4 regions of the Shewanella zhangzhouensis genome follow, and region 2 is predicted to be linked to each of the others. Evidence: predicted binding sites of a transcription regulator. Region 2 holds the regulator's gene; each other region holds the start of a gene.

Region 1 (3,208 bases), 1.7 Mb from region 2:
CGAAGAAGACTTTGTATTTGATGATGGGGAAAAGCAGCGCCGGGTATGGCAGCTCGAACCACAGGGCGGTGACCGCTGGCTCGGCCGTGCCGATGATATTTTAGGTGTCGCCGAGGGGCAGCTCGAAGGCTTTGCCCTGCGCTGGCGCTACGATATGCGCCTTAAGGTCGATGGCAGCGAAGTTGATGTAGCCTTTGACGACTGGCTCTATCAGATTGATGAAAACACCCTGCTTAACAAGAGCGATATCAATAAGTTTGGCCTCACCGTTGGTCAGGTGACCCTGGTTATCCGCAAGCGCTGAACTCATTAACAGTTGAGGGTGGGCCGAAACGGCCAAGGCAAGCCCTGGACCGCTTCAGCGCCGGGAAGACTGGATTGTGAAAGGTCAGCTTAGCGAAGGATCACATCACCTTGAATATTGGCGGTATTTACGCTGCCAGAGCCATCTGAGTGGATAATCAGGCCCCCTGCGTTTTTGACGTTGATATTGCCCGAGCCGTCGGTGATCTCGACCTTTCCCTTGGCTTGGTCGACGAAGATATTGCCGGAACCATCCTGGATTTTGGCATTCCCCATGACAGCCGTTACCCTGATATCACCGGAGCCGTCCTGGATGTCGGCATTACCTGAAATGTCGGATACTGTGATATTGCCGGAACCATCGTTGATATCCACATCACCTGTGCTATTGGTCAGGGTCAGATCCCCTGAGCCGTCATTGATGGATACCTGATTGCCACCCTCGATAAGGAGGTTGCCTGAGCCATCGTTAACCCGGATATCACTCGTGAGGCCGCGGATTTCGATGTCGCCCGAACCGTCCGCGAGGTCTAACATCAGGGTTTGGGGCATAGTCACAGTGACGTTGATGTAGGGCGACTTGCCTGAAAATGAATAGGATTCGGGGAATTTGGCCACCAGATAGGCGGTGTTGCCGCGAACTTCCAGGGTGAACTCAGGCTTGTCACCTTTGGGGTGGAAGATATCAGCCTCGACCTGTACCTGGTCGGTATCACTGCCGGTGAGCATGAAACTGCCGGCGCCGGCTTCGACATTCAGGCCTTTTAATCCGTTGGCCGATACCGACAGCTGTTGGCTTTCGTTTGCCATTGTGGCGGCAGAGGCGAATACCAGAGACAAAGCAGCGAGAGATGCGGTGATTTTCATGTGAATTCCTTGTTCTTTTATCTAAAGTTGGCTGAGCGTTATCTGAGCAATTAACAGGTAACGTTAGCAGGTAACGTGCCAATATTTAACTATTTGATATAAAATGGGTTTGTGTTTTCATTCTGGAATGGTTGTCCGGCCGGACACTATCAGTTGGTCGAATTCACCACTTTCGGACACCTCGAGTGTCCGCCTTGGGCAGGGTGTCCGGTATCTGCTGTGGTACACTCAGCCTTTATCGATAAATTGCGAAAGAAGAGTCTGTATGTCTGAACTCCAAATAGACGATGTGATTGAGGGTGAGGGTAAGGCGGCGGTAAAGGGCGCCCTTATTACCACCCATTATCGGGGCTGGCTCGCCGATGGCACCCAGTTTGATTCCTCCCATGACAGGGGCCAGGCATTTCAGTGCGTAATAGGCACAGGGCGGGTTATCAAGGGATGGGATCAGGGCATTATTGGTATGAAGGTCGGTGGGAAGCGCCGTTTACAGGTGCCATCACATCTGGCCTATGGTGAGCGCCAGATTGGCAATATGATCCCGCCAAACTCGGATTTGACCTTCGAGATTGAACTGCTTGAAGTATTAACCCGGGATGACTGAACCGCCCCACGCTAAAAAAGCCCATGTTCCCATGGGCTTTTTTGTATCTGCGAATCGCGCAGCCCGCCATCTGTCCTTGGCGTACACTGATATTACAGCCGTGTTTTGTTACCAGCGTGGCAGGACAGTTCTCTGGCCATGTGTGGAGCCCTGTGGTCAGGCAACAGGCACAAGCCCTTCGCAAACAGGACGTTATTATGGATAGCCGGATTGAAAAAGACAGCATGGGCGAGGTTATCGTACCCGCCGGGGCACTCTATGGCGCGCAAACTCAGCGGGCGCTGAACAACTTTGCCATTGGCGGCCAGCCGATGCCAAAGGCATTTATTGAGACGCTATTGCTGATAAAGGCCGCCGCAGCCCGTGCCAACAGCCAATTGGGCGTGCTGGCAAATGATTGCGGTAAGGTCATCTCTGAGGCGGCTTTATCCTTACGCCAGGACAAGGCGCTGATGCAGCACTTCCCCGTGGATGTGTTTCAAACCGGCTCAGGTACCAGCAGCAACATGAATGCCAATGAGGTACTGGCCCGGCTCGCCTCAGAGAGTCTTGGTCGCCCTGTCAGCGCCAATGATGAGGTGAATCTTGGGCAGAGCAGCAACGATGTTATTCCAAGCTGTATTCAGGTGGCGTCGGCAAGCTTGTTGACCAAGAGCCTTCTGCCAGCCCTGATGCATCTTAAGTCCTGCATCAGAACCAAGGCGGCGAGCGTAAAGGGAGTCGTGAAAACGGGCCGTACCCATTTGATGGATGCCATGCCGGTGCGCTTGAGCCAGAGCCTCGAAACCTGGGCCAGTCAGTTGGATGCCAGAGAGCTGCAATTACAGTCGCAGCTCATCTCCCTGTGGCAATTGCCCCAGGGGGGCACCGCAGTGGGCACAGGCGTTAACGCCGCGCCGGGATTCCCCCAGGCGTTTTGCCGTGAGCTGAATCTGCTTACGGGTCTGGCATTTCAGCCCGCACCGAATCTTTTTACCGGGATTGCCAGCCAGGATGCGGCGGTGGCGCTGTCCGGTGAACTCAAGGCACTGGCCGTTACCCTGATGAAAATTGCCAACGATTTGCGCTGGATGAACTCCGGGCCGCTGGCGGGTCTGGGTGAAATCCGCTTGCCGGCGCTGCAGCCCGGTTCATCGATTATGCCCGGTAAGGTCAACCCGGTGATCCCCGAAGCGGTTGCCATGGCCTGTGCCCAGGTCATAGGCAATGATGCCTGTATCACAGTGGCCGGACAGTCGGGCAATTTCGAGCTGAATGTGATGCTGCCCGTGATAGCGGATAACTTACTCTCATCCACTGCGCTTTTGACCAATGCCATGATGGCCCTGGCTGACAAGGCCATCGACGGGTTTGAGGTATGTGAAGGGCGTATGGCCAAAGAGCTTAGCCGAAATCCGATTTTGGTGACGGCCCTGAATCCGATAGTGGGTTATG
Region 2 (3,208 bases):
CAAATTATCGACGCAGTAGTAGCCCAAGTCTTCCAGGACCCTGAGGGCTACCGACTTTCCGGAGCCAGAGCGCCCGGAGACTATAACGAGTTTCATCCGATGATTACCTGGTAAAGTTCCTTTTCATCGTGGCTCTTGCGCAGCTGTTTGAGGATCTGCTTGTCATTCAGCTTTTCGGCCATGGCGGCCAGGGTGCTGAGATGTTGCTGACACTGGTCCGATGGCACCAGCAAGGCAAACAGAATGTCCACCGGCTGCTTATCAATGGCGTCATAACCTATGGCTTCTTCACACTTGATAAGCACAGCTAAAGGCTTATCGATAGTGCCAATGCGGCCATGGGGAATGGCAATACCATTGCCAATACCGGTGCTGCCCATTTTTTCACGGGCCAGCAGGCTTTCGAATATCTCTTGAGACGAGAGGGAGGGATTCTGGGCAGCAGCGAGATCGCTAATCAGCTCCAGCACCTTTTTCTTGCTGCCCGGAGTGGCACAGCTAGTGCACTCCGGCGCCAGGATGGTACTTAGTTCCATCGTTAATGTTTGGTCAGTTTCTCTTTGTGTTTAATAACCTGACGGTCCAATTTATCAATTAGGGCGTCAATGGCGGCGTACATGTCTTCATGTTCTGAAGTGGCGAATACCTCGCCACCGTTGAGGTGAAGCTTGGCTTCTGCGATTTGCTGCAATTTCTGAACATTGAGAACAACGTGGACATTATTGATCTGTTCGAAATGGCGTTCAAGCTTGGAGAACTTGCTCTCTACGTAGTTACGCAGTGAATCAGTGATTTCGATATGATGCCCAGTCAGATTGATTTGCATAGACACTTTCCTCCAAAGACCTTGGGTGGGTTATAAACTCTTACGTTGGTTCGACGGTGGGATCAGCATCGCTTCTCGGTATTTGGCGATGGTGCGTCTAGCAACGTTGATTCCTTGTTCTGCCAGAAGTTCCGCCATTTTGCTGTCGCTCAATGGTTTCTTCTGATTTTCTGCCGCCACCAGTTTCTTGATAAAGGCGCGGATGGCAGTAGATGAGCATTCTCCGCCATCTTCGGTCCCGACGTGGCTGGAGAAAAAATACTTGAGTTCAAAGATACCCCTTGGGGTATGCATGTACTTTTGAGTGGTGACCCGTGAGATGGTGGATTCGTGCATCTCTACCGCTTCGGCGATATCGTTGAGCACCATGGGTTTCATGGCCTCTTCACCATACTCAAAAAAGCCCTGCTGGAACTGCACTATGCAATTGGCGACTTTCAGCAAGGTGTCGTTGCGGCTTTCCAGGCTCTTGATAAACCACTTGGCCTCTTGCAAATGCCCGCGGATAAACTGGCTGTCAGCCTGGTTGCGACTGGTGCGTGCCATGGCGGCATATTGCTGGTTCACACTCAGTTTAGGCATACAATCGGGATTAAGCTCTACAACCCAACGGCCATTTTTTTTACTGACCGAGACATCCGGAATGACATACTCATCCTTGGTGCTGGTCACAGACTCACCGGGACGGGGGTTCAGCCCCTGAATGAGGATGATTGCATCCCTGAGTTCTTCTTCCTTGAGGCGGGTTTTACGCATCAGGGTACGGAAGTCGCGGTTGGCAATCAGATCCAAATGGTCACGGATAAGCAGCTTGGCGTTGTCCAGATGGGGGGTATCCGCCGGGAACTGACCAAGTTGAATGAGCAGGCACTCTGCCAAATCACGGGCAGCTACCCCGATGGGGTCGAAGTGTTGAATGCGTTTGAGCACGGCCTCAACTTCGTCAAGCTCGACTTCTTCATCGCCCACGGCCTCGAGAATTTCTTCAAGACTTTGGGTTAAGTAACCCTTTTCGTCAATGGCATCTATGATGGCAGTGGCAATGGCCAGATCGGTATCGGAAAAAGGGGTGAGATTTTTTTGCCACTCGAGATGTTCGTACAGGCCTTCACTGGTTTCGCCCTGAAACGGCATATCATCTTCGCCACGGATCCCGGGACCGGAAACGGGGGCGGCCGTAAAGACTTCATCCCAGGTGGTATCCATTGGCAGCTCGTCCGGCATGGACTGCTGACTGATAGCGTCTGAAGTTTCCAGCGAAGCACTGTCACTGGTGTCGTTTGAGACGGACTCCTGGCTGAACTGGTCGTCAAATTCTTTATCGCCGCCGTCGGCATCAAACTGATCGCTGCCCAGTTCGTCGTCCAGCTCCAACAGGGGGTTGGCGTCGAGGGCTTGCTGAATTTCCTGTTGCAGTTCAAGCGAAGAGAGTTGAAGCAGACGAATGGCCTGCTGCAACTGTGGCGTCATTGTGAGTTGTTGTCCCAGTTTTAGCTGGAGCGACGCTTTCATTGTACTGCGAATCCTTCACTAAATTATTCAGGTAGAAAGCTTTTCTATCAGGTTATCCGGTGATTTACCACCCTGATTATCCGGATATGAGAAGGGGGCTTTGTTAATTAACTATAGCCTGAATTGCTCACCCAAGTACACTGCACGCACCTGCTGATTGTCGAGGATTTCGGCAGGGGTGCCTTCGGCAATCAAATCGCCATGGCTGACGATATAGGCTTTTTCGCACACATCGAGGGTTTCCCTCACATTGTGGTCGGTGATAAGCACTCCGAGGCCACGATTCTTGAGTTGCTCGATAATCTTTTTGATATCGATAACGGAAATCGGGTCGACCCCGGCGAAGGGCTCATCCAGCAGGATAAATCTGGGGTTGGCGGCAAGTGCCCGGGCAATCTCGACCCGGCGACGTTCACCCCCTGACAGTGACATGCCCAGATTGTCACGGATGTGGGTGATGTGGAACTCTTCCAGCAGCTGCTCCAGCGACTCTTCACGCTCATCGGCGTTCAGCTCTTTGCGCATCTGCAGCACAGCCATGATGTTATCGCGCACCGACAGCTTGCGGAAGATGCTGGCTTCCTGTGGCAGGTAGCCAATGCCTTTGCGTGCGCGCAGGTGCATGGGATCCAGCGTCAGGTCATCATCGTTGATGTGTATGCTGCCCTTGTCGCTCTGTACCAGGCCTACCACCATGTAAAAAGTGGTGGTTTTACCGGCCCCATTGGGGCCCAGCAAGCCGACAACCTGGCCGGTATTTACGGTGAGGCTGACGTTTTTGACAACCTGGCGGTTTTTGTAACTCTTGGCGAGATTACTGGCCTTCAGGGTCAGTTGGGTCATTGCTGCTTCTCTTGCTGAGGTTGCTCA
Region 3 (3,208 bases), 890 kb from region 2:
CAAACTGCCCTGATGGAACTGCTGCGCCACCTGAGTGGTGGTCACGCCACCACCCACCTGGGTTTTGCTGTTAGCGAAAATCGAAGCCGCATACACATCGGCAAACTCAGCACGTGACTCTTTAAAGCCCGTGGTGTTGACGTTGGCGATGTTGTTGGCAGTGGTGTTCAAATCTTTCTGGGCGGCAGCAATGCCACTGAGTGCGATATTGAAAGACATAAGTCAATTACCTCTTTAGTCTGGTTTTCTGGATCAGCTCTCAGCCACAGCCAGAACATCCGATAGTTTAATGCCGCCAATGCCACGCAAGTTAAGAATGGCGCCTGTTGCTGCAGTCCCAAGCGACACGCTGGTCACGTGGGCATAAGTTGAAACCGGTAATTCCTCGGCCTTACCATCGACCCGACCACTGGCCTTGATGGTGTAAGTACCGTCGGCAACGGGTTTACCTTCGGCGTCGAGGCCATCCCAATTCACATCAATGTTGCCGCCATCACTGCCATCGACACTGAAGGTTTTCACCAACTGTCCCTTGGCATCTTCAATGCGCACCATGATTGTCTCAATGGGCTTGGAGGTACTGATAACGCCCTTGAGGTTGGGCTCTTCAGCGGATACATGACCAGATGCTGATGGGATCAGCACCTTCTGTCCCACCAAACCCGATGCCTGCAGTGCCTGACTGGAGGTCATCACGGTATTCAGATTCACAATGTGCTCGTTCAAATTGGCGATACCGTCCACGGTAGAGAAAGACGCCATCTGGGCAATCATCTGGTCGTTTTCAACCGGCTTGAACGGATCCTGCATAGACAACTGCTGCGACAAGAGGGCGAAAAAGTCCTCTTGGGTCAATTCCTGTTTTTTGGCCTCTGGCACTGCTTCTTTGGTCTGCAACCTGACACTGTCCAGAAAGGGATTTCCCGTGCTCTGGGTTGACTGGGCCGCCGATGCCTGACTGATAGAGTTAAGAAAACTCACGGCTTACCTCCTTAGCGCCACATCCGTTATTTGCCCATTCTCAAAGTCTGCATCAGCATACTCTTGGCGGTATCGGCCACCTGGACATTCATTTGGTACGAACGCGAAGCGGATATCATGTCGGCCATTTCTTCCATCACGTTCACATTGGGTTTGTAAATAAAGCCATCGGCATCCGCCATGGGATGGTCCGGGTTGTATTCTTTTTGCAGCGGCTTATCGCTTTCGACTATGCCTTTGACATTCACACCACGGGCAGATTGCTGCTGGCTGGCTTTGGCAAGTTCAGCCTCAAACACGGGATGACGCGCCCGGTAGGTTTTATCGACGCTGCTGGACACTGAGTCGGCGTTGGCAATGTTGCTGGCGGTGGTGTTGAGGCGGACCGATTGCGCGCTCATGCCGGAGCCAGACACATTGAAGATATTAAACAAGCTCATTGTCAGTCTCCTTTAATGGCCTTTTTCATACCGTTGAACTTGCCTTCCAGAAAGCCCAGCGACATCTGATATTCCAGCGCATTTTGCATAAAGGCAGATTGTTCCTGCTGAATATCCACAGTGTTGCCATCGCCGGTATCTGGCTGATTGGGGACACGGAACTGCACGTGCTGTCGGCTCAGTGCTTGCAAGTCAAAATGCCCTTCACTGGTTTGAGCCATTTGCATGCCACGCTGGTGGCTGCGTGCCGCCTGCAACGCATCGGCAAAGTTCACATCCCGTGCTTTGTAATGGGGGGTATCGGCGTTGGCGATATTGCTTGAGAGGACTTCCGCCCGCTCTGCTCTGATGCCAAGGGTAAACTGATGCACCCCAAGCGCCTTATCGAAACTGATCGCCATAAAATTGCCTCCACGCCATGATGGCAGATGAAAAGCAATTCGTGTGCCAAATCTGGGGAGTTCCGCCATGCAAATGGCAGACAACAAAAAAGCCGACTTTGCCAAGTCGGCTTTTTTGTTTTTATTCATTAGGTTATTTGGCTATGTCTTCTTCTGGTAGTAAATACCCGGGTTGCAGCGCACCATGTCAAATTCATCGGTCAAACCGGCAATGGACTCGGAAGCGCCAAGAAACAGGATGCCCTTGGGATTGAGAGCGGCAGCAAATTGCCGCAGTATTTTTGCCTTTGCCTCAGGGGCAAAGTAAATGAGCACGTTACGGCAAAAGATGATGTCAAACTTACCCAGCAAGGCATAGCTTTCCAGCAGGTTATGTGCCCGGAAACTCACCATACGCCGCACGTTGTCTTTTACCCGCATATTGCCGCTTGGCAGGGTATCGAAAAATGCTCTTTTTCGTTCATCCGATAAGCCCCGTCCCAGCGCCAGGCTATCGTATTCGGCCTGTTTACAGCGATCCAGCATCGAGGGGGATAAATCCGTTGCCTGAATCGATGCGCCTGCGGGCAAGCCGCCCGGACGTTTTTGCTGATATTCGAGGATAGTCATCGCCAGCGAATAAGGCTCTTGCCCTGAAGAACAAGCGGCAGACCAAATTTTAAGCGGCCTGCCAAGCTTGGCATAGTCAGGCAGCAGCGCATTGGCGAGCAATTCGAAGGGGTATTTATCACGAAACCACAGTGTTTCGTTGGTAGTCATGGCATCAATGACCTCGGCGCGCAGTTGCCGCTCTGTGGGTTTCATTGAATGTTTGACCACTTCTGATAACGAAGGCAGGTTGTATTTGCCCATCAGAGGCGCAAGGCGGCTGCGGACCAGATACTGCTTGTTTTCGCCAAGCACTATGCCGCTGTGTTGTTCAAGGAACAACCTGAATTGATTATATTCCGCTTCAGCCAGTGATTTGTCTGACACCGTTTCTCATCCTGCACCAAATAGAGAAAATTAACTCAATAACTGGTTAACTTTCTGATTTTATTCCCCAAAAATAAGCGCTGCTTTATACATTATCCAGTGACTGAATACAAGCGCCCTTGGAGGAGTATAACCCCGCCCAAGGGGAATGCCATCCTGCTCAGATACTCAGGTGCTTGTTAACCGCAGCGGCCAGTTCGTCGGGATTGAACTTGGCAATAAAGTCGTTGGCACCCACTTTCTGAACCATCGCCTGATTAAACACACCGCTCAGCGACGTGTGCAAAATCACCTTGATGTCTTTGAGTTTGGGGTCATCACGGATTTCGGCGGTCAGGGTATAACCGTCCATTTCCGGCATCTCGATATCGGAGATAATCAGCGGGATCTCGTGAGCCACGTTGGTCATTT
Region 4 (3,208 bases), 890 kb from region 2:
TATTCAAGGTATAGGTTGATTGCTTAGCCAGTGTAGCGGCCAACCAAGCTGAACGTTAGTCACTGCATTTTGGCGATTATTCACATGCCTGACTGAGCCGCAAGGCTATTCCGAAGCATATCCCCTGAAGTGAACTTCTACAGCATGGATGCTGTCGTCGAGCTTACATGGATGTACTCGCTGCGCGTCACCTAAGTGGATGTGCCAAGGGGCGCTCATTCGTATCCATGCGATCGCGACATTGGTGCATCCATGCACGGCACCCACGGCAGGGGGATAAGCGTGTCGTCAGACTGCGAGATGAACAGTTTCATCTCGCAAGCGTTCCCCGAAGGCCTCTGGCCGCCACGCGGGGATTAATGGCATCAGATGCCGGAAGTTGCAGTTGAAACAAGAGATTGCCACGGTGGCGGCACATAAGCGGCACAGCCGATCAATACAGATACTGTAGCGGCAACAGAAACACAAAAATTGGCAGAAAAAGAGGAACTGAACGACAAGCTTGAAACTTGTGCAAGCATTCACAAGCACAAGTGAATGGTCTCCCCACAGGGACTCGAACCCCGATCGGTCGCTTAGGAGGCGACTGCTCTATCCTGTTGAGCTATAGGGAGACCCGCTGATTATACCTATTTTGTCTTTGATTAAAAGTCTTGATATTTAACTGGTTAATTCTTGTTCTGCCCGGTTTTTATCGCAATATCGCTGACCTGAATATTATCCACGCTGCCCAGACCAGAGAGCTCGGCGCGGGCACTGTCTTCAGTTACCTGGGTTATGCTGATGTTTGTTTTGGTGTTGTTCCCGGTGGCGCGGGTGTCGTTCAGCCTGTCTGGAATGTGTTTTGCCAGCACCACGGCGAGTTCATCCCCGACCTTAATGCCATGGCGACGTCCCAGATTCAGGATCAAAGTTTGCCCCTGCCTGGCAACAATTTGCCCCAGTACAGGGCGGCAAAACAGTGCCTTGTCGAGTTCCTTTACCGCCTGCACCAGCAGTTTATCTACCGCCATGCCATAGGCTGAGCGCCAGAACCTGTCATGGGTTGGGGACACCTGCTCCGTGCGTTCGAACTCCCAGGGAGCAGAGGTTGTGAACTCGTCACGCCAGATAATTTCGCCGCTGATCCCCTGGAACAGGGTGAGGGTAAGGGCAAACTGGCGCTCGGGGGCGTCTGTGACCAGGCCGAAGTAGCTACTTTGCGCGGGCTCGGTGGAGACATCAGTAATTTGGGGGACCAAAACGTATTGGCTATCGCTTGCCATGGCAAGGTACCCCGGCAAACGATAGCCGGGGGCGGCAAGTTGCCTTGCGTCCACATCAAGACGCGCGCCGGGCCGCAGGTTGGCAAAGGCCGCACCTGAGGTACTGTCCAGTCGTCGGGCGAGCTGCCGGGATACGGCTTCCCCAAGGTTATTTATCTGACCCTGCGCCAATTGGCTGCGGTGACTCACGGCGGCTTCGGGCAATAGTATCGCTGCTTTCAGGTGGGTGCTCTGACACTGATTTTGAGGCGCTTCCATCAATTCGACGCGCAGTTGCACTCGTAAGCGGTTGTTTTCAATCTGCTCACTGATGAGCTGTACGGGCCCAGTCATCAGCTGTTGCATCAGACGGGTGCTGGTATCGGTAAGATGACCATCGACCATCTGCTGTGAGGATTCAATGCTGACACCGGCTTGCAGGCTGGCATAGCTGACGGCCTGCTCAATGGCTTCTGCGCGAGCTTTGGTGACGTTACCATTGACGATAACGGCCTCGCCCTGGGCGGTCACCCAGTCGGCTTGTGCCTGAATGCTCATAAGGAGCGCGCTGAAAACGAGGGCGGATTTTATCAATCCCATATGCCTGTCCTGCCACATCTCAAAGGGTTGAGGGTTCCATCCATTGGTGTCTTTGGCACAGGGCCTGCAAGCCATTTTAGTGCCGCCGCGGTGCATGCTGGATACCGGATGGTTCTGTCATGATACGGACTAAGCAAGTTACGTGCCGCCCCAGGCCTGGCATCCGCTGGGATTATGGTGTTTTAAAGTAAAGTAATTGCCACAGGTGCCGATAGCTGTGTAATGGAGTGGAAAGTCTGAAGATGGGTTTTCTTATTAATTTATATAAAATCATGGAGTTGTCTCTATGAAGGTGCGAATGGTCACTGCTCTGGCACTCGCTTTTGTATGGTTGCCTGCGATGGGGCAGCCCAAGGTTCCTCAGAGTGTATCCTATGGGGAAGACGGCTACCCACAACGGGAGCAAGTCAATGTTCTGGCACAGCAGATAGTCAATGAGCTGCTGCTGACCAACGACGTGCTTTCATCCACCGATCCCATCGTGGTGACAACCCCGGTAAACGTGGATGACATGACTCAAAGTGGCAGTTTTGCCCGCCAGTTGCAGCAGGGCATGATGGCCGCGCTGCATGCCCGGTACTTCAACGTGGTGGATACGGCTATCAGCCAAACCCTGAGAGTCACAGACAAAGGGGACTTGCTGCTGAGTCGTGATTGGCAAAAGCTGCGTGAATCTGCCCAGACCCAGCATGTGCTGGTGGCTACTTACAGCCTGGGGCGGGATGGCATGACAGTAAATAGCCGTCTGGTCGACATAGCCAATAACCGTGTGGTAGCGACATCTCAGTCGTTCAGTCGTCCGGGGGATCTCAGGGATTACCTGGGTTACTCCCAGCAAGTCGTTTCCAAAGACGGGCTGTTATATCGCCATGAAGCGCCGGGGCTGGACAGGGTCACTCTGCTTGGAGAAGACAAATGAAAAAGTGGATTAGCACCTGTTTGACCCTGGTGTTTTTAGCCGGGTGCGCCAGCAGTGATGACCGTTATGTGCAGTGGGAGACTGAGGCGCCAGCGAGTTTTCCCAAGCTGACCGCCATTGGCTATGCGCCTTTGGCAACCCAACCTGCGAAGACCCAGGCCGAAAAGGTGCTGATGGCCATGCAGGCCTCAAAGCTTGCGGCATACAGAGAACTGGCAGAGCAGGTTTACGGTCAAAAAATCAGTGCCGGCGCCAGCGTGAACGACTGGGCCATGGGCAGTGACAGCATTAAAGCATCGGTATCTGGTGTCATCCGCGGCGCCAGAGTCGTTAAGGCCTATCCTGTTGGTGAGCATTATGTGACAGAGCTGGAACTGGATTTTGCGCGCGTGTGGGATATCTATCAGCAGCAGAATCGCCCCTCCAAGGTAAAGGAAGTGACTTA

Evidence for each region. The regulator sigma-54, encoded in region 2, starts transcription at its own class of promoters, with help from an activator protein. The targets are predictions, from matches to a motif close to GTTGGCACGNNNNTNGNNT.
Region 1: the regulator sigma-54 is predicted to act here: its motif matches at 1,235-1,253, upstream of K0H63_RS04495 (DUF4097 family beta strand repeat-containing protein).
Region 3: the regulator sigma-54 is predicted to act here: its motif matches at 1,855-1,873, upstream of flgB (flagellar basal body rod protein FlgB).
Region 4: the regulator sigma-54 is predicted to act here: its motif matches at 1,976-1,994, upstream of K0H63_RS12945 (flagellar assembly protein FlgT).

Annotation. Positions count from the first base shown of each region.
Region 1 is NZ_CP080414.1:1,044,924-1,048,131, forward strand. It holds gene K0H63_RS04490 (DUF3833 domain-containing protein) at 1-304, shown strand, start outside; gene K0H63_RS04495 (DUF4097 family beta strand repeat-containing protein) at 394-1,170, opposite strand; gene K0H63_RS04500 (FKBP-type peptidyl-prolyl cis-trans isomerase) at 1,436-1,774, shown strand; gene K0H63_RS04505 (class II fumarate hydratase) at 1,972-3,208, shown strand, end outside.
Region 2 is NZ_CP080414.1:3,837,576-3,840,783, reverse strand. It holds gene rapZ (RNase adapter RapZ) at 1-96, opposite strand, end outside; gene ptsN (PTS IIA-like nitrogen regulatory protein PtsN) at 93-536, opposite strand; gene hpf (ribosome hibernation promoting factor) at 539-826, opposite strand; gene K0H63_RS16925 (RNA polymerase factor sigma-54) at 857-2,338, opposite strand; gene lptB (LPS export ABC transporter ATP-binding protein) at 2,450-3,181, opposite strand; gene lptA (lipopolysaccharide transport periplasmic protein LptA) at 3,178-3,208, opposite strand, start outside.
Region 3 is NZ_CP080414.1:2,945,083-2,948,290, forward strand. It holds gene flgE (flagellar hook protein FlgE) at 1-219, opposite strand, end outside; gene flgD (flagellar hook assembly protein FlgD) at 253-981, opposite strand; gene flgC (flagellar basal body rod protein FlgC) at 1,008-1,421, opposite strand; gene flgB (flagellar basal body rod protein FlgB) at 1,424-1,822, opposite strand; gene K0H63_RS12910 (CheR family methyltransferase) at 1,964-2,797, opposite strand; gene K0H63_RS12915 (chemotaxis protein CheV) at 2,958-3,208, opposite strand, start outside.
Region 4 is NZ_CP080414.1:2,950,960-2,954,167, reverse strand. It holds gene K0H63_RS12955 (methyl-accepting chemotaxis protein) at 1-14, shown strand, start outside; tRNA gene K0H63_RS12950 (tRNA-Arg) at 539-614, opposite strand; gene K0H63_RS12945 (flagellar assembly protein FlgT) at 669-1,844, opposite strand; gene K0H63_RS12940 (FlgO family outer membrane protein) at 2,131-2,763, shown strand; gene K0H63_RS12935 (LPP20 family lipoprotein) at 2,760-3,208, shown strand, end outside.